DNA from 4 places in the Alkalihalobacillus sp. R86527 genome. Region 3 is predicted to be linked to each of the others. Evidence: riboswitches for the same ligand, from Rfam matches in the RefSeq annotation. Region 3 holds a riboswitch; each other region holds the start of a gene.
The links. Region 3 has a riboswitch for S-adenosylmethionine ahead of metK (methionine adenosyltransferase). Riboswitches for the same ligand answer to the same signal wherever they lie in the genome.

Region 1 (4,496 bases), 460 kb from region 3:
TTTATAAAATTTTTAAACAAAATGCCTATATGGATCTCTAATGATAAAATGAAGTATCAAAAGCTACCAATTCATACATAGAAGGTTGTGTTTAGATGGAATGCTTAGGGTGTCGATTAGCTAATAAGAAAGAACCTGTACATGTCGTATATGAAAATGAATTTGTTTGTTGTTTTTTAGATCATGAGCCATATAATGAAGGTCATGTTATGATCTTACCAAAAAAGCATTTTCATGATGCGGATGAGCTTGACGAAAATACTGCTAGTGCGATTATGAAAGCTTCTATACTATTATCAAAAGCTGTCAAAAAAAGGTGTGCTCCAGATGGCATTACCATCTGTCAAAATGGTGGCATATTTAATGAACTATCGCATTATCATATGCACATCGTACCAAGGTACGAAGGTCAATTATTTTCAACGTTTTATATTGAGGATGGAGAAGTCTGTATTGAGAGCGAAGATAAGCTAGCAAAAAACAGGAAACAATTAAGTAAAACTATTCAAGAAATAGAAGCTACTGCTTAGTTAAAATCAATGAGATCGATTGATTTCTATACTTCTATTTGAATTCTTTCATTCTTTCAAAGCGAACGTATTGCATTACATAGGTGCTTCAGATTTCGAATATACCCGTGTTACGATTTATGTGAGTTAATGTACAAGAATGCAATAGTATTTTAAAAAGGGAGAATGTTATGCCTGACTGGACTTATCATCCATTATTCAAACCATGGTTAACGAGATTAGCACCCGGAAAATCGAGAGAGTTCATTTATAAAAGCCTGGGGTTGATATCTACTTTTTTATTTGGGCGTATGTTCATAGAAACACTAGGTCATTTAAAACCTCCAAGCGATATAGGCTCGACAGTTGACGGAGTTAGATATTCAAGTCCTGTAGGGATTAGCACACGACTCGATCCTATTGGTAGTGGCGCGAAAAGTTTCTCATCACTTGGCATCAGCGTCATTGAAGCAGGACCAGTTTCTCATGCAAAAAATGAACAGAGAGATCCAGGTGTTAACAGAGAACAAGAAGAGATATGGTTCCCATTTCCAGAAAACACACAAACGGTTGAGGAGTGCAGTAAACAGATTGGTAACTTTGGTGGACCGGCGATTATAACTATTGATGTTCAATTGAAGGGTGAAGAAATCGTTGAGGTTATCAATCAACTGAGTGATGTAGCTGAATCGTTTGCTATAAGTATTCAGCAAGCTCAGGAGTTAAAGGATGTAACGCTGAAGAAGAACCCGAACCTCTACGTAATTCAGACACTGCCATCACTTTCTGTTGACCTACTCACCTTTCTATTACGATCAAAAGCAGTCGACGGTGTTGTTTTAGAACCAGTAAAGAGATCGAATAAGAACTATTTTACGGAGAAAAAAGGTGCAAACAAATCGCTCGTGGAAGCTGTTCAAACGATTCGGAAGAACGTTTCTCAAACTTGCACACTTATCACTAAGGGGGGTGTATCTGAACCTGGTCACGCAAAAGACCTTTTCAATAATGGTGTTTCCATCTGTTTATTAGAGGGAGGGTATGTATTTGCTGGTCCAGGTTTACCAAAACGCATCTGCGAACTTCTTTTACCAGATCGTTTAGAAGCTCAAAACCCTCAGGGAGCACGCTATGGTATGTGGTTTGGAATTACAATCTTATTCGCAGGAATACTTGCATTGTTATTTAGTATGACACGAATTATCCTTCCATATGATGAAGCCTTTTTAGGAATGACAAAAGCAGAAATTGCTGCAATCAATCCTCAAATTCTAGCGTTTATGGCACACGACAGGATGACGTTAGCAGGCACAATGATAAGTGGAGGAGTTCTTTACATACAATTAGCGAGGTATGGCTTAAGGAATAAAATTATGTGGGCGAATAGAAGCTTTCACATTGCTGCTATAACAGGTTTTATTGGGATATTTTCTTTTATAGGATATGGATATTTTGACTGGTTACATGGGTTGTTTTGGTTGTTGCTGTTACCTATGTATGTCCTATGTTATCGACATACTCGGCAATCAGTTGTTCATCCTGGGTCGATAAACGAAACGAACCATTATGCATGGAGAAAAGCAAATTATGGTCAATTACTATTTGTGGTTCTAGGTGTATTGATATCTGTGGGCGGACTTGTAATCATGTTTATCGGAATGACAGGTGTTTTTGTTCCAACAGATATCACTTTCTTATGCATGACCCCAGATACTATGCAAAACCTCAATGACCGACTTATTCCTGTTATCGCTCATGACCGGGCTGGCTTTGGAAGTGCACTCGTTAGTGTAGGTATCTTAGTGTTATTTATTTCATTATGGGGATTTCGAGAAGGTGAAAGCTGGGTTTGGAACACGCTGGCTGTAGGAGCACCACCTGCATTTCTAGCAGGCATCGTCACTCATTTTGTTATTGGATACACTTCGTTTTTTCATCTTCTTCCAGCATATCTACTGGTAGCCATCTATGTCTTAGGGCTATATTTCTCTTATCCATATTTAAAGAAGCGAGGTTCATAGGTAGTGTTTGATAGCAGTAGAAAAGACTCAATTTATTGAGTCTTTTCTACTGCTTTTTGCAAAGGAGCTAAATAGCCCCTTATACTTTTTCCCCATTCACAAAAGTCGCTTCAACCACATTCCTCGTATCAAAAGGATCACCGCTCCATATAACGAAATCCGCGTCCTTTCCTTCTTCTGTGCCAGCCTGCGCTTCGGATTTTCTCCAAAAGCTGCTTTCATTCCGGACGGTTCTCGAATGACCATTTGATCGGTTGGTTTGATGAACACCTTTAAGGTGAACAATCACAATTCGACAGAATGTGGGTGGTGACAGGTACCGATCAAAGTCCCCTTGACGCATGCTGGATAAGGTACTATACTGTTGAGAATAGTTAAACAATATGAATAATTCGAACTCTTATCAAGAGTGGCGTAGGGACTGGCCCATTGACGCCCGGCAACCATCTCAATTCGTGAGAAAGGTGCTAATTCCAGCAAACGAGCAATCGTTTGAGAGATGAGAGAGAGTTACATAATGGTGAAAAACACCCAACTCTCTCTGTCCAACAGGGAGAGTTTTTTTAGTTTATGGGTAGACAAAAGGAAGGGGAGTTTCAGCGTTCTAATGCAATCGTATGTTTTCGTAGTTTAGTGCAAAGACGCTTTAAATTAGTATAGAAAAGAAAGGGAGTAGGAGAATGAAGAAACTAACGCTATTATTAGGTGCACTATTATTAATTGTAGTAACAGGATGCTCTGGTAGTGCAGAGTCGGGTGAGTCAGATGAAGGTCCTTTGAAGGTTGGGGTTACAGCTGGACCTCATGAGGACATTATGAAGAAGGTAAAAGAAGTAGCTGAAGAAGATGGATTTGAGATCGATGTCGTGGCGTTTAATGATTACGTGATGCCGAATACAGCTCTTGATGAAGGTGAACTTGATGCGAATGTGTTTCAACACGAACCGTATTTAAATGATTTTGTTGATGAGCGTGGCATGGAATTAACAAAAGTTGCGACAACGATTAATTTTCCGATGGGGATTTATTCTGACCAATACGATGACCTGGATAAACTGAAGAAAGGCGACAAAGTAGGTCTGCCTAACCACTCTACTGGGGAACCCCGAGCGCTAATGTTATTTGAAAAGGCTGGCATTATTGAACTTAAAGAGGGTGTAGGGGTTGAAGCAACAATAAAAGATATTAAGAAAAATCCACTCGATCTAGAATTTGTTCCTCTTGAAGCTTCACAGATTCCAAGACAGCTAGGCGAGCTCGCTATTGCGGCGATCAACACAAACTACGCGATGGAAAGTGGACGAGTACCAACCGAGGATGCGCTTGAAATGGAACCAAAGGATTCTCCATGGGTGAACGTGATTGCAACCCAATCAGATGATAAAGATGATGAAAGAATCAAGAAGCTAGTGGAATATTACCATTCAGATGAGGTGAAGAAGTTTATTGAAGAAGAATTCAACGGTTCAGTCATAGCATCTTGGTAATGTCGTAAAGGAGAGAAGGAAATGATTCGATTAGAAAACATCACCAAAGCGTTTCAAACCGGAACGACTGTAACGAAAGCCTTGGATGGCGTAGATTTAAACGTTGAAAAAGGCAAGATTTATGGCGTGATCGGTTACAGTGGGGCTGGTAAAAGTACTCTTGTTAGAACGGTCAATTTATTAGAGCGACCAACGGAAGGCAAGGTGTACATTAATGATGAAGAGTTAACAGGTTTATCAGCAGGTAAGCTAAAGAAAACACGTCAGCGAATAGGTATGATCTTTCAATCATTCAATCTATTAAAAACGGGGACGGTTTATCAAAATATAGCCGTTCCTCTTAAGTTGACAGGTGTTCCAAGAAAGGAAATCGATTCGCGGGTAAAGAAGTATCTTAAAATCGTTGGACTTGAAGATAAGCGTGATACGTATCCCGGGCAGCTTTCTGGAGGTCAAAAGCAGAGAGTTGCGATTGCCCG
Region 2 (4,496 bases), 510 kb from region 3:
AATTTCTAGCGAATTTTACGCGTTGGAAGAAAGTACTTATTGATATACGAACGTATATTCGGGTAAAATACGGGTATAGATATATAGAACTAGTGTTCTTATTCAGGACTTGAAAGGAGTGGTGGGGATGGATTATTCAACGTTTCAAAAGAAAACCATTTTGTGTGTCGATATGAAAAGCTTTTATGCGAGCTGCTCGGCAGTTGAGATGGGGTTAGATCCATTAACATGCTATCTTGCTGTAGTGGGTGATACAGAACGTCAAGGTAGTGTGGTTTTAGCGGCTTCACCCGCATTGAAAAGAGACTTTAATATACGAACAGGAAATAGGCTTTTTGAAATTCCGAATGATTCTCGGATTCATATCGTAAATGCAAGGATGTCCTCCTATTTAAAGCAATCGATGGAGATTACAAGGCTCTTTCATCGCTACGTTCCAAAAGAATGTATTCACACGTATAGCGTGGACGAATCTTTTCTGCAAATTGATGGAACGGAACGTCTCTGGGGAGGGCGTTTTGAGGCAGCTAATAAGATTAGGGCAGAGATCAGTGAAACATTTGGTCTACCTTGTGCGATTGGAATTGGGCCCAACATGTTGCTGGCAAAGCTCTGTCTTGATTTAGAGGCGAAGAAGTATGGAGTTGCTGAGTGGACGTATGCGGATATTCCTGAGAAGGTTTGGTCCATCTCTCCCCTTAGTAAAATGTGGGGAATTGGACCGCGCCTTGAGCGCACGCTAAATCGAATGGGCATTATGAATGTCGAGCAACTGGCAAAATACCCTTTGCATCTTCTTGAACAGAAATTCGGGGTGATGGGCAACCAGCTTTATCATCACGCCTGGGGAGTGGATCTTTCTGAAATTGGGGCTCCGATTATGCAAGGGCAAATCAGCTTTGGTAAAAGTCAGATTCTACTTAGAGATTATCATGAACAAAAAGAAGTCAAACACGTGATCTTAGAAATGAGTGAAGAGGTAGCGAGGCGCGCGAGAAGAGCTGGAAAAGCGGGGCGTACGATTAGTCTTGGGATTGGCTATAGTAAAGACGAAGGAGGTGGAGGCTTTCATAGGTCGAGAAGTATCGACAGTCCAACTTCGATCACACTTGAAATTTACGACGTCTGTTTGCAGCTCTTTCAGGAGTTTTATGGAGGGAAAACGGTGCGGAAAATATCAATTGCCCTTTCAAATATTTGTGAAGATGAAGAAGTGCAGCTTGACCTTTTCAATATGAAACGACCAAAGCAACGAGACCTTGGCTATGTCATGGATTCTATAAGAGAGAAGTATGGTTCTGATGCTTTGCTTCGAGCTGTTTCCTACACAAAGGCTGGTACAGCATTGCATCGAAGTAAACTTGTCGGAGGTCACAAAGCATAGGAAGGGGTTGAGCTTAGGTGATTCGTGATCGAGGAAATATCAAGTGGACATCAATGATGTTGCCAGAGCATGTTAAAGAGCTGAGAGAATGGAAGGAAGAAGACCGAAAAAGCCAAAAACCTGAGCTCGATGAACAGAAAATCGAGGAAATGAACGATATTATATGTGAAGCGATGGAGTTTCATCGGTCTCTTACTTTTCACTACTTCCAAAAAGGTATGACAAACGTAGTGAAAGGATATGTTCATTATATAGACCAGCTTAATATGGAATTACGAATTGTTGATATGAGTGAGAAGAGACAAACCATCTCTTTCGAAAATCTCGTGCATGTAGGAGAAGAGTAGCGGTGGCTGGTAACACTCTCCAAAATAGAAAACGTTTTTCCTTAGCGAAAAGGGGTAAAATACGTACAAACTATTATACGGAGTGAAGTGTGAGATGCTAGCTGCTCAGAACCTCAAACATTATAAAGAAAATATTAAAGGGATCGATATTCATTATGAGTATCATAAGAATGAAGTTACTTCCGATCGTCCTGTATTAACGTTATTGCATGGGTTTTTGTCCTCAACGTTCAGTTATCGAAAGCTTATCCCCTTGCTTTCAAAGTACTACACTGTTGTAGCCATTGATCTTCCGCCATTTGGAAGAAGTGAAAAATCCAGTCGTTTTGTTCATTCTTATCAAAACTTCGCAGAAGTAGTAATCGAACTACTTGAACGGTTAAGTGTTGAAGAAACGATTATGATCGGTCATTCGATGGGGGGGCAAGTGGCACTGAGAGCATCAGGCTTAAATGAGAACCTTATTAAGAAAAATATACTACTTTGTAGTTCAGGCTATCTTGAAAAGGCCAAACAGAGTCTCGTATATTCATCTTATTTGCCTTTTTTCTCAATGTATTTAAAACGATGGCTTTCGCGTAAAGGAGCGAAGGGAAATCTCATGAATTGTGTGTACGATCCTGATTTAATCGATGAAGAAATGGTAGACGGGTATGTTCAGCCTTTCTTTAATGAGGGTATTTTCCGCTCGCTTGTACGCATGATTCGAGATAGAGAAGGAGACCTTTCTCAAGAAGAGTTAAGAAACATCAAAACCCCGAGTTTATTGATATGGGGGGAACACGATAGAGTTGTACCGTTGCAAATTGGCAAACGATTAGCGGAGGATCTTCCGAATTCTGAGTTGATCGTGTATGAAAAGACAGGTCATTTACTTCCTGAAGAGCAACCGCATTCCATTTTAAGCGACATCCATACCTTTATTCAAAGGTAGCTCACTTGTAGCGAGTCGATAAATGACACGATTCGACTTTATTATTGACGAAGAAGAATAATGCGTGATAAACTTCATAACACTAATAATCGAATAGTTCTTATCAAGAGAAGCGGAGGGAACTGGCCCTGAGAAGCTTCAGCAACCTCTGACAATCAGAAAGGTGCTGCTTCCAGCAAGAGAAATCTTGAGAGATAAGAGTAGAGCCCTCTTCTCTTGAAGTGGGCTTTTTTGATTGCTACAAATTAACTAATAAGGAGTAAGTGTAATGGAAAAAGAAATAAAAGGGAATGGCTTCGCGCTGATCCCGCTTGGTATATTTATTTTGCTTTTTATTGGGACAGCAGTTGTAACGAAAGATTTTTATAGCATGCCAGTTGTGCTTGCCTCATTGATTGCTGCAGGAGTTGCGCTCTCAATGAATCGAAAAGAAAGCTTTATGAAGAAAGTAGAAGTTTTTTGTCGAGGAGCAGGAAACTCTAATATCATCTTAATGATCCTTGTCTTTCTATTAGCAGGAGCCTTTGCTGAAACAGCGAAAAAAATAGGGGCTGTAGATTCGATTGTAAATCTGGGTATCTCTCTATTACCTGCAAGTCTTCTCGTTGTTGGCTTGTTTTTGATCGGGTGTTTTATATCGATATCAATGGGGACCTCGATGGGGACAATTGTAGCGTTAGCGCCAATTGGAATCGGGATTGCAGAGCAAACGGGTATTTCGGTAGCTCTTACTTTATCTGCCGTTATCGGTGGTGCAATGTTTGGAGATAACCTTTCCATGATATCGGATACGACAATTGCAGCTGTCCGAACACAAAATACAAAGATGAAAGATAAATTTAAAGTGAACTTTTTCATCGTCCTGCCGGCTGCCATTATTACTGCTATCATTTATGGATTTTTAACAATGGGAGAAAAGGCATCACTAGACGGCGGGAAATCATTTGATTTAATCACCGTGTTACCTTACATTGGGGTATTAATAGCAGCCATTGTAGGAATCAATGTGCTTATTGTACTCGTTAGTGGAACGTTGTTTGCAGGGGCGGTAGGCTTATTTAACGGTACTTTTGGTCTGAACGGCCTAGTATCTACCGTTACTGATGGGATTAAAGGAATGGAAGACCTTGCTATGATTGCGCTGATTATTGGGGGAATGATTGAAGTAATCCGATACAATGGAGGCGTTCAGTACGTTCTTGATAAAATCCTTAATCGAGTGAAATCACGAAAAGGAGCAGAGTTCGGTATTGCTGGACTTGCAACGATTCTTGATTTATCAACGGCAAATAACACGATATCTATCATTATGGGGGGACCACTTGCAAAGAATATATCAGAGAAATATCATGTTGATGCTAGGAAGTCTGCAAGTATACTTGATATCTTTTCTGGAAGTGTTCAAGGAATGTTGCCATATGGAGCACAGTTGCTAGCAGCAGCCGGCTTAGCCTCGATTTCGCCATTAGCACTCATCCCTTATTCGATTTATCCAATCCTAACGGCAGTAGCGGGTATCATTGCGATTGGTATAAATTATCCTTCATTTCGAAAAGAGTCCACAGTAGAACATTAAAAGAAACCAGGCCGTCGTCTATGACAGGCCTGGTTTCTTTATTCTTCAATTTGCTTTTGAAGATGAACGATTTTTTGAGGGAGTATATATAGAAATTCAATCAATGAGTCCAATAAATCGATGATAAGGTTAGCGGTTTCTTCACTTGTGGAATTTTCCAGGCAAAGTAGATTGTGCAAATTGCTTCCTTTCCCCATCAATTGTCCGAGTCGTACAATTGGCTCTTCAAGATCAACTTGTTTTGCAAGGGCTTCT
Region 3 (4,496 bases):
CTTCATGACATATCGCATTGGTCAGAATCAAAAAGGTGATTATGAAAACCAGGGTGATGCGAAAGTAAAAGCATCGTTTTTTAGCAACCCTGTCTATTTAGTTTATTTAATTGGTACAGCACTTGCTATTGGGTATGTTATTTATTTTGCTTTAATATCATAACAAAGAGAGATTTCATTACCTCTACAGGCTGTTGAGAAAGTGTCGGCAGTCTTTTTTTAATGGTTCTTTTCGTAAACATTGTTGCTATAAGTGTGGTTAGAAAAGTGTGGTTCTTTATACAAAATTTCTTTCAAAAACAAATTTTTGAGAAAAAGCCTTCTAAATTGAATATATTTTCGCTAGTTAAACTGTCGAGACAGAAATTTACCATATCTCTTTTTATGCCAACACCATTTACTTCACACTAATAAATCTTAATGATTCTATAATATCTCCTTAATAGTCTCACTAAATGGTTCCTTTATGATTAAAGTAACAAAAAATGAAGGGGGGATTATTTTGAGTAAAGTCGTTGGATGGCTTCACGAACAGGAATGCTCTGTTTTCAGATTCTTGAACTTAAAATGTCATTCTCCATCTCTTACTAACTTCATGGGCACGATCACACACCTCGGTGGTGCACGGGCTACGATTATAAGCACATTACTATTACTTATATTCTTGCCTTATCCATTCAAAACATTAGCTATTCAAAGTGCAGTCGCACTCTCTTTAAGCCACCTTCCAGTTCATTTTATTAAGAAGCTCTACCCAAGGAACAGACCTTACCTTGCAATACCTGAAACCAAAATGCTCGTTTATCCCCTGAAGGATCATTCCTTTCCATCAGGTCATACAACCGCCATTTTTTCTGTGGTCGTGCCTTATCTATTATTCGTACATCCCCTCGCGGTTCCGCTCCTAGCGGTTGCCTCAATCGTTGCAATTTCACGTATTTACCTTGGTCATCACTATCCATCAGATGTACTTGTCGGCGCTTTACTGGGGCTAGGAAGTGCTTTTGTGTCAGCTATGTGTATAACATAATTTGGAATTTATAGGGATGATCATGAAGATCTTTCTGTTCCATCCATAAAATTCAATACAAGCGTTGCGTATAACTTTCTTTTAGCGATTTGCTAACAGATTCACTTTCCAGTTTCGCATGGTCTGCAAGCATCTTTGCAGCACTTGGTAACTTTTCGTTAGAAGGCCAGTATTCTTGTTCAAAGAGATGTGAGCGTTTTAGAGCTTTTCCACAGTGAATAAAGCATTCCATCACTTCTACCCCTATACCCAATACGGGAACTTTTCCAAAAGCCTCACAACCCTCTAGAAGGGATTGATCTTTTACGATACATGCTTTGCCATTGATTCTAAGGGTTTCATCCCTTCCAGGAACAATGAACAACAAACCTACATAGGGATTTTCTAATATGTTTTTGAGTGAGTCCATCCTTTTGTTGCCCGGGCGCTCTGGGATTAGAAGATGCCTTTGATCAATTACTTTCACAAACCCAGGTTGGTCTCCTCTTGGCGAAACATCGCTTCCGTCTTGAGCTGACGTAGCAATTGTTAAGAAAGGCGAATGAGAAATAAATAGCTCACAATTCTCATCTAGAAAGGGGATTACTTTGTTTGCAGCCAATTTCCCTGGCTTTCCTCCAAGTGATTGTAATTCCTCAACTGTTTGAACTTTCTCCAAAAAAACATCAGACAAGCTAGTCCACTCCTTTTACTATTGCTTTTATAGTAATCTTACCATTATATGTCTTTCAAAAATGCTACAAAAAAAAGAAGCCATAAAGGCTTCTCTCTATCTTATTGATTAGCACCTTGTTTGAGGGCTTCTGCTCGATCAGTATACTCCCAAGGCAACTCGATGTCTGTACGTCCAAAGTGGCCGTAAGCAGCAGTTTGCTTGTAGATTGGGCGTCGTAAGTCTAACATCTTAATGATTCCAGCTGGACGTAGATCAAAGTTATCACGTACAACCTGGACTAGTTTCTCTTCAGATACTGTCCCCGTTCCGAACGTATCGATTGAGATGGATACAGGTTGAGCTACACCAATAGCATAAGCCAACTGTACTTCACAACGATCAGCAAGTTTTGCTGCTACAATATTCTTAGCTACATAACGTGCCGCATAGGCTGCAGAGCGGTCAACCTTCGTTGCATCCTTACCTGAGAATGCACCACCACCGTGACGTGCATAACCACCGTAAGTATCAACGATGATTTTACGACCAGTCAATCCTGCGTCACCTTGTGGTCCACCAATTACAAAGCGCCCTGTCGGATTGATAAAGTACTTGGTGTTTTCATCGATTAAATCAGGTGAAACAACAGGTTTAACGACGTGTTCTTTAATATTTCTCTGAATTTGTTCAAGCGAAATCTCTGGATGGTGCTGTGTAGATACTACAATCGTATCAATACGTACCGGTTTACCTTCTTCGTCATACTCTACTGTAACCTGTGTTTTCCCATCTGGTCGAAGATAAGGTAGAATTTCATCTTTCCTTACTTCACTTAAGCGACGAGCTAACTTATGAGCTAAAGAAATTGGAAGAGGCATGAGTTCTGGAGTCTCATTACAAGCATATCCAAACATCAAACCTTGGTCACCAGCGCCGATTTCATCAATTTCATCGTCAGACATGTGACCATCACGTGATTCAAGAGCCACGTTAACACCAGCAGCAATATCTGCAGATTGCTCATCAATCGATGAAAGCACTGCACAAGTCTCAGCGTCAAAACCATATTTAGCACGTGTATACCCGATCGATTGAATCGTTTCACGGACTACTTTCGGAATATCTACATAGTGAGATGTTGTGATCTCTCCGGATACTAATACAAGTCCAGTTGTGACTGTAGTTTCACAGGCAACACGCGCATTAGGGTCGTGCGCTAGAATATCATCCAGAATTGCATCAGAAATTTGATCTGATATTTTATCTGGATGCCCCTCAGTTACTGATTCAGAAGTAAACAAACGACGATTACTCACTCAAGTACCTCCTTAAGGATTCATTCCTATTTAATATAGTGTAATGGATACGGTACTCATTTCCCTAATATTGTTGTCGAAACGAGACATCGAATTCAATTTTAATCGGTTATATTACGCTTTCGTTCCCCAAAAACGACATTAAAAAAGCCCTTTCCTTCATCATAAAGGGAAAGGAGCTGATATCTCTTGCCTTTCGCCTCTTATCTTTCAAGACAGCTAGTCTTGCAGGTTAGCACCTTAATCCAATATTGAGGAGTTGGTTGCTGAGCTTCATAGGGCCTGTCCCTCCGCTTACTCGGGATAAGAGTATCCATTCTCGAAATATAATATCGCAGTTCGCTTACTCTGTCAATCCAAAGACACAAGCCCTAATTAGGATAGGTAACCACCTTTTTTTCACTATTTAAGTAAAAAATCCATAGATTAGTATAGAATAATTGAATGAATGTGTTATACTATTTTTGAGTTAAACAAGTTCAGTAAGGATCTTGAATGAAATTTTATGATAAAGGATGGGTTTAACATATGAAAACAGCTTCCTTCTCTTCACCACTTTTGGATGCCATTTTAAATAAGAATACTCCTCATGTAAATTTATCAGTCTCAGAACTGGTTGAACGTTCGCTTTCGATGAAAGAGGGGACATTAACATCCACTGGCGCTCTTCGTGTTGAAACAGGAAAATATACCGGGCGTTCTCCAAAGGACAAGTTCATTGTCCGTGAAGAATCCGTTAAAGACAAAATTAACTGGGAAACGAACCAGTCTATTTCTTCAGAACATTTTGAAAGCCTTTACACTAAAGTTCTGGATTACCTGGGAGAGAAAAAAGACCTTTATGTATTTAAAGGATTTGCAGGAGCTGACCAATCAGCAAGACTACCCATCCAGGTTATCAACGAATATGCTTGGCACAATTTGTTTGCACACCAATTATTTATTCGACCAAATGAAACAGAACTAAAGGGACATGATGCTGAATTCACTGTAATTTCTGCACCAGGTTTTCAAGCAGATCCTGATAAAGACGGCACGAACTCTGAAACGTTTATCATTATTTCCTTTGAAAAACGTACGGTCTTAATCGGAGGAACTGAGTATGCTGGTGAGATTAAGAAATCGATCTTCACTGTTATGAATTACTTACTTCCTGAAAGAAACATCTTATCTATGCATTGCTCAGCAAATGTTGGAAAAGAAGGCGATGTCGCTCTCTTCTTTGGACTTTCAGGTACGGGTAAGACCACGCTTTCAGCAGATGCTAACCGTCGCTTAATTGGTGACGATGAACATGGCTGGTCAATGAACGGTGTCTTCAACATCGAAGGTGGTTGCTATGCCAAATGTATTAATTTATCTCGTGAGAAAGAGCCTCAAATTTGGGATGCTATCCGATTCGGAACCGTTCTTGAGAATGTCGCAGTAGACAATAAATCGAGAGTTCCTGATTATGATAATACAAGTTTAACTGAAAATACGCGTGCTGCATATC
Region 4 (4,496 bases), 2.6 Mb from region 3:
GATTCGCTCTGGTGTAGGACCGCCAACAAAAACACACTCCGCATGCTTTGAAGCAAATTCGCGTCCCTTCTCGGATGTTCCAGCTTGATAGATGACAGGCGTTCGTTGTGGCGATGGTTCACTAAGATGAGGCCCTTCTACACTAAAATAGTGACCTTCATGATCGATTTCATGAACTTTGTATGGATCAACAAGCGTATCTGTTTGATGATCTTCAACAACCGCTCCATCCTCCCAACTGCTCTCCCACAATTTGTAGGACACGTCCATATACTCATGAGCGATATCATACCGTTCATCATGACGAATCATCTTATCGAGACCAAAGTTACGTGCTGCATTCGGTAAATAAGACGTCACAACATTCCAGGCAACTCGCCCTTTCGTTAGATGATCAAGCGTCGAAAACCTACGGGCATTTCCAAACGGTGCTTCGTATGTCGTACTCACCGTTACAGCGAATGAGAGATGATTCGTGACACTTGCCATCGCTGGAACAAGAAGAGCAGGATCGTTGATTGGAACTTGCAACCCGTCACGAATCGAAGGATCTTTACTTTTTTGATAAACATCATACACACCGAGAACATCCGCAAAGAAAATCGCATCGAATTTCCCTTTCTCTAACGTCTTAGCAAGATCGATCCAGTAGTCTAAGTCTTTGTATCTCTGATGACGCTTGCTCTCTGCATGTTTCCATAGCCCGTGTGAATTGTGCATCGAACTGTTCATGTCAAACGCATTTAAAATAATTTGTTTACTCATCTCTCCATACCTCCACTCTTTTTTTAAGACGCAAAAAGGCCTCTTCATAAGAAAAGAAGAGGCCTTGAAAAAGCAACTGTCTTTTCTTATCCTTCAAGCATTGCTTGCTGGAATTGGCACAGTACTCATGCGAGTCTGTTGCCGAGGCTTCAAAGGGCCAGTCCCTCCACCTCTCTTGATAAGAAAGTTTGTTTTATGGAATTTAACGATGAATATACAGCACCGATTCATGACCTGTCAACAAGATATCAAAAAATTATTTCTTTTCTAATTACTTGTTGACATTGGATTAATTTGTCTTTATTCTATTCTTTAACGCGCTAATACATTTATCTAGAGTCAGGGGAGGAATCTGGTCCAACGATCCTGCAGCAACCGCTTATCTTAAGCAAGGTGCTCATTCCAGCAGACTTTTTGTCTGAAAGATGAAGCTTGTATGGTTCGAATCATGGAGAGCCTAAGTCTACTTTCAGCTGAAAGTAGACTTTTTTTGTATAGAAAAAAAGGAGGATACTGATGCCACTCGTAACTGAAAAACAGCCAAACTTAGAAGAAGACGTCAAAGAACTTGTAGAACGGTTTAAAACAAGAGCCGCCAAATACGATGAAGAGGAAAGGTTTCCTTACGAGAATTTCGAAGACTTAAAGGAGAAGAATTTTCTATCTCTCACTGTGCCAAAAGAATACGGAGGCTACGGTCTTAACCTGTACGAGTTCTTGAAAGTTCAAGAACAGCTAGCATCAGGTGATGGTCCTACGGCTCTATCGCTCGGCTGGCAGCTTGGCGTCATATTAGAAATCGCTGAATTAAGAGCGTGGGATGAAGCTGTATTCTCTAAAGTGTGCGAGTTGATCGTAAACGAAAAAGCACTCTTAAACCTCGCGCAAACAGAAAAAGCGACCGGCAGTCCTTCACGCGGAGGCATTCCTCTTACGACTGCTACCAGAACGACAAACGGCTGGTTGATCAATGGACGGAAATCGTTTACGTCGATGGCGGTGGCTCTGGATTATTCGATCGTGACCGCCGATGTGGACCAAACCGGTAAGAAAGGGTATTTGCTGATCGACCATAAGCTAAAAGGTGTTCAGGTCGAGGAAACGTGGGATAGTATCTCGATGAAAGGTACGAAGAGTGATGATCTCGTTCTACATAACGTCCATGTTAAACCTGAAGATCTATTGGTAATCGAGGAGAATCACAAGGCATCCCCGAAAGGATGGTATCTTCAGATTCCCGCAGTGTACCTTGGCATCGCAACGTCAGCCATGGACTACACGGTAGAATTCGCCTCCTCCTTCTCTCCTTCCACTCTTCCTGGACCTATTAAAGATGTCTCGGAAGTACGTAGGAAGATTGGGGAAATGCAGTTAGAGATATTCAACGCGAGAGAAGTTCTTTACTCTGTCGCAAAGCGATGGAGCGAAAACCCTGATAAACGTCATAATATGGGGTCTGATTTAGCAGCAGTGAAGCATATCGTAACAAATAGCGCAAACCGGGTCGTAGACTTAGCGATGCGTGTGGTCGGTGCTAGAAGTCTCTCTGCCAGCAACCCATTACAGCGGCACTTTCGAAATGTGCGAGCAGGGCTTCATAACCCGCCGACGGACGATGCGATTGTGTATAGTCTTGCAAACAGCGTGTTTGATGACTAAGTACGTGTTATAACACTAGTTTAGGAGCGTGAAAAAAGATGAGCAACGTTGTACTTATTTACGGAGGAAATTCCCTGCAATCGAGATTGAAAGGTATCAAAGATTATGCAGAAAGTTATTTAGATGAGAAGTCGATCTCCTATGAATCAATCAATGTAATCGACTTACCCGCTACCGATTTAATCACCGCTAACTTTAATAGTCCTGAAATTTTAGAAGCAAATGAAAAAGTAGAGAAAGCGGATGCTGTGATTATTTTGACCCCTGTTTATAAGGCATCGTATACAGGGATATTGAAGACCTATCTTGATCTTCTCCCACAAAAAGCTTTGAAAGGAAAAGCTGTTTTGCCATTGATGATTGGTGGTTCGTTCGGGCATTTACTCGCGATCGATTATGCCCTCAAGCCTGTTCTCTCTTCACTTGGAGCGACGAATCTACTTAGCGGTGCGTATGTGATCGACCAGCACGTTCAGCGTGTTGAGGGGAATATGTATGTGTTGGATGAGGAAGCGAAGGAACGGATGAGGGTTAATTTGGAGACGCTAGTGGAAGAATTGAAGAAATAAGGAAAATAAAAAGTAAGAGCTCAACATATCAGTTGAGCTCTTACTTTATTTAAGTTTCCCATAGTATGGCACGATACTTGTTTTATTTTGAATCTCAAGTAATTGCGAGACAGTCACAAATTGGTATCCTCTTTGTTCTAATTGAGTGAGTAGTTCAGGAAGAGCTTCGGCTGTACTCGGATGAATGTCATGCAACAGAACAATCGCTCCGCTAGTCGCATTTTCTCCTACTTCTTTAATAACCGCAGATGCCTGTAACGTTTGCCAATCCAATGAATCGACTGACCAATTGATGATAGGAGTACCCATTTGTTTCGAAACCGCTTCGACATGCTTATTCAACGCTCCATAAGGAGGACGAACTAATTGAGGCTCCTGTCCAGTTGCTTTCTCGATTTCATCACTGGATTGTTGAATTTCCCTTCGGATGCTCTCTGGACCTAAATTGGAAAGGTCCATGTGATTCTCCGTGTGGTTCCCTATTTCATGCCCTTCTTCCGCAACCTGGCGAGCGATCGTGGGATAGTACTCCACCTGGCTACCAAGCATAAAGAAGGTGGCTTTGGCGTTGTGTTTTTCAAGGATATCCAATACTTTTGGCGTTACGGTTTGGTGTGGGCCGTCATCAAAAGTTAATGCAATGTATTTTCCATCCTCATCTAATTGGACCTGATCCGGTTTATTCTCGGTTTCAGGCTCTTCAGGTTCTTGTAGGATGTCCATTTCATTAATGATATCCTCTTTCAAATATGAAGTGACTTTATCTAATGGAATGTTCACCTGGACATTTCCAGCGACCCCGGCTGCAACCTCATATTTATTAAAATGGATGACTAAGCATTCTTTTGATAAAGACCATTTCCAACTGCCTGGATCTGATAAAGCTTTCTTCATATCTTCTTCAAGAATATAACCTTGAAGATTTTCATTATCTTCCAATCGTTTTTTCACTTCAGTTTGAAGCTTTTTCATAGCCCCAGTATCTTCTTTTAGAACGTCTTCAATCTTTAAAACTCGGTCTTTCTCAAGATCAATCACCAAGGGCATAACCGTCTCATTCCCATTTGCACCCCCTACGTATTCATAAGAAGTGAATATCAAGCTATACTTATTTTTTGACCACGGTTTGGTTTCCACCTGAATGTTTAAGTGACCACGTGCCCTTTCCTCGAAGTCCCTTTCTTCAACGGTTCTATAAAAAGAGTCTTTCTTTTCCTTAATCCATTGTTGGATCGATTGATTCACCTTTTGACTAGTGGTTTCCAAGTCACTGATTGACGTTGTATAAGTTTCTGATTCTGTCGTACGCGTTTGGAGATTAAGACCTGGATAGTTACTCATATCTTCTTGATCGACTTCTACTTTTACTTCTTCCTTACTCGGAAATAATTGCGTTACACCTCCCCATACTGCTGCAATGAGCAATAGAAAGAGAATAACCCAAGCTGGCCATTTCAAACGTCTACGATGTTTCATATATCATTTCCGCCTTTTGTTAGGAAT

Region 1: linked by a shared signal. The riboswitch ahead of SJY16_RS03215 (MetQ/NlpA family ABC transporter substrate-binding protein) and the one ahead of metK (methionine adenosyltransferase) in region 3 are both predicted to bind S-adenosylmethionine.
Region 2: linked by a shared signal. The riboswitch ahead of SJY16_RS08145 (Na+/H+ antiporter NhaC family protein) and the one ahead of metK (methionine adenosyltransferase) in region 3 are both predicted to bind S-adenosylmethionine.
Region 4: linked by a shared signal. The riboswitch ahead of SJY16_RS19495 (acyl-CoA dehydrogenase family protein) and the one ahead of metK (methionine adenosyltransferase) in region 3 are both predicted to bind S-adenosylmethionine.

What each region holds. Positions count from the first base shown of each region.
Region 1 is NZ_JAXHBW010000001.1:624,061-628,556, forward strand. It holds gene SJY16_RS03205 (HIT family protein) at 96-530, shown strand; gene SJY16_RS03210 (dihydroorotate dehydrogenase) at 701-2,530, shown strand; SAM riboswitch class I at 2,928-3,036, shown strand; gene SJY16_RS03215 (MetQ/NlpA family ABC transporter substrate-binding protein) at 3,211-4,017, shown strand; gene SJY16_RS03220 (methionine ABC transporter ATP-binding protein) at 4,039-4,496, shown strand, end outside.
Region 2 is NZ_JAXHBW010000001.1:1,594,349-1,598,844, forward strand. It holds gene SJY16_RS08130 (Y-family DNA polymerase) at 128-1,384, shown strand; gene SJY16_RS08135 (YolD-like family protein) at 1,402-1,731, shown strand; gene SJY16_RS08140 (alpha/beta fold hydrolase) at 1,826-2,665, shown strand; SAM riboswitch class I at 2,763-2,866, shown strand; gene SJY16_RS08145 (Na+/H+ antiporter NhaC family protein) at 2,934-4,241, shown strand; gene SJY16_RS08150 (hypothetical protein) at 4,280-4,496, opposite strand, start outside.
Region 3 is NZ_JAXHBW010000001.1:1,081,785-1,086,280, reverse strand. It holds gene SJY16_RS05485 (hypothetical protein) at 1-163, shown strand, start outside; gene SJY16_RS05480 (phosphatase PAP2 family protein) at 503-1,030, shown strand; gene SJY16_RS05475 (MSMEG_1061 family FMN-dependent PPOX-type flavoprotein) at 1,083-1,703, opposite strand; gene metK (methionine adenosyltransferase) at 1,805-3,001, opposite strand; SAM riboswitch class I at 3,202-3,311, opposite strand; gene pckA (phosphoenolpyruvate carboxykinase (ATP)) at 3,530-4,496, shown strand, end outside.
Region 4 is NZ_JAXHBW010000001.1:3,729,358-3,733,853, forward strand. It holds gene SJY16_RS19490 (LLM class flavin-dependent oxidoreductase) at 1-765, opposite strand, end outside; SAM riboswitch class I at 849-950, opposite strand; SAM riboswitch class I at 1,092-1,197, shown strand; gene SJY16_RS19495 (acyl-CoA dehydrogenase family protein) at 1,282-2,424, shown strand; gene ssuE (NADPH-dependent FMN reductase) at 2,463-2,993, shown strand; gene SJY16_RS19505 (polysaccharide deacetylase family protein) at 3,039-4,469, opposite strand.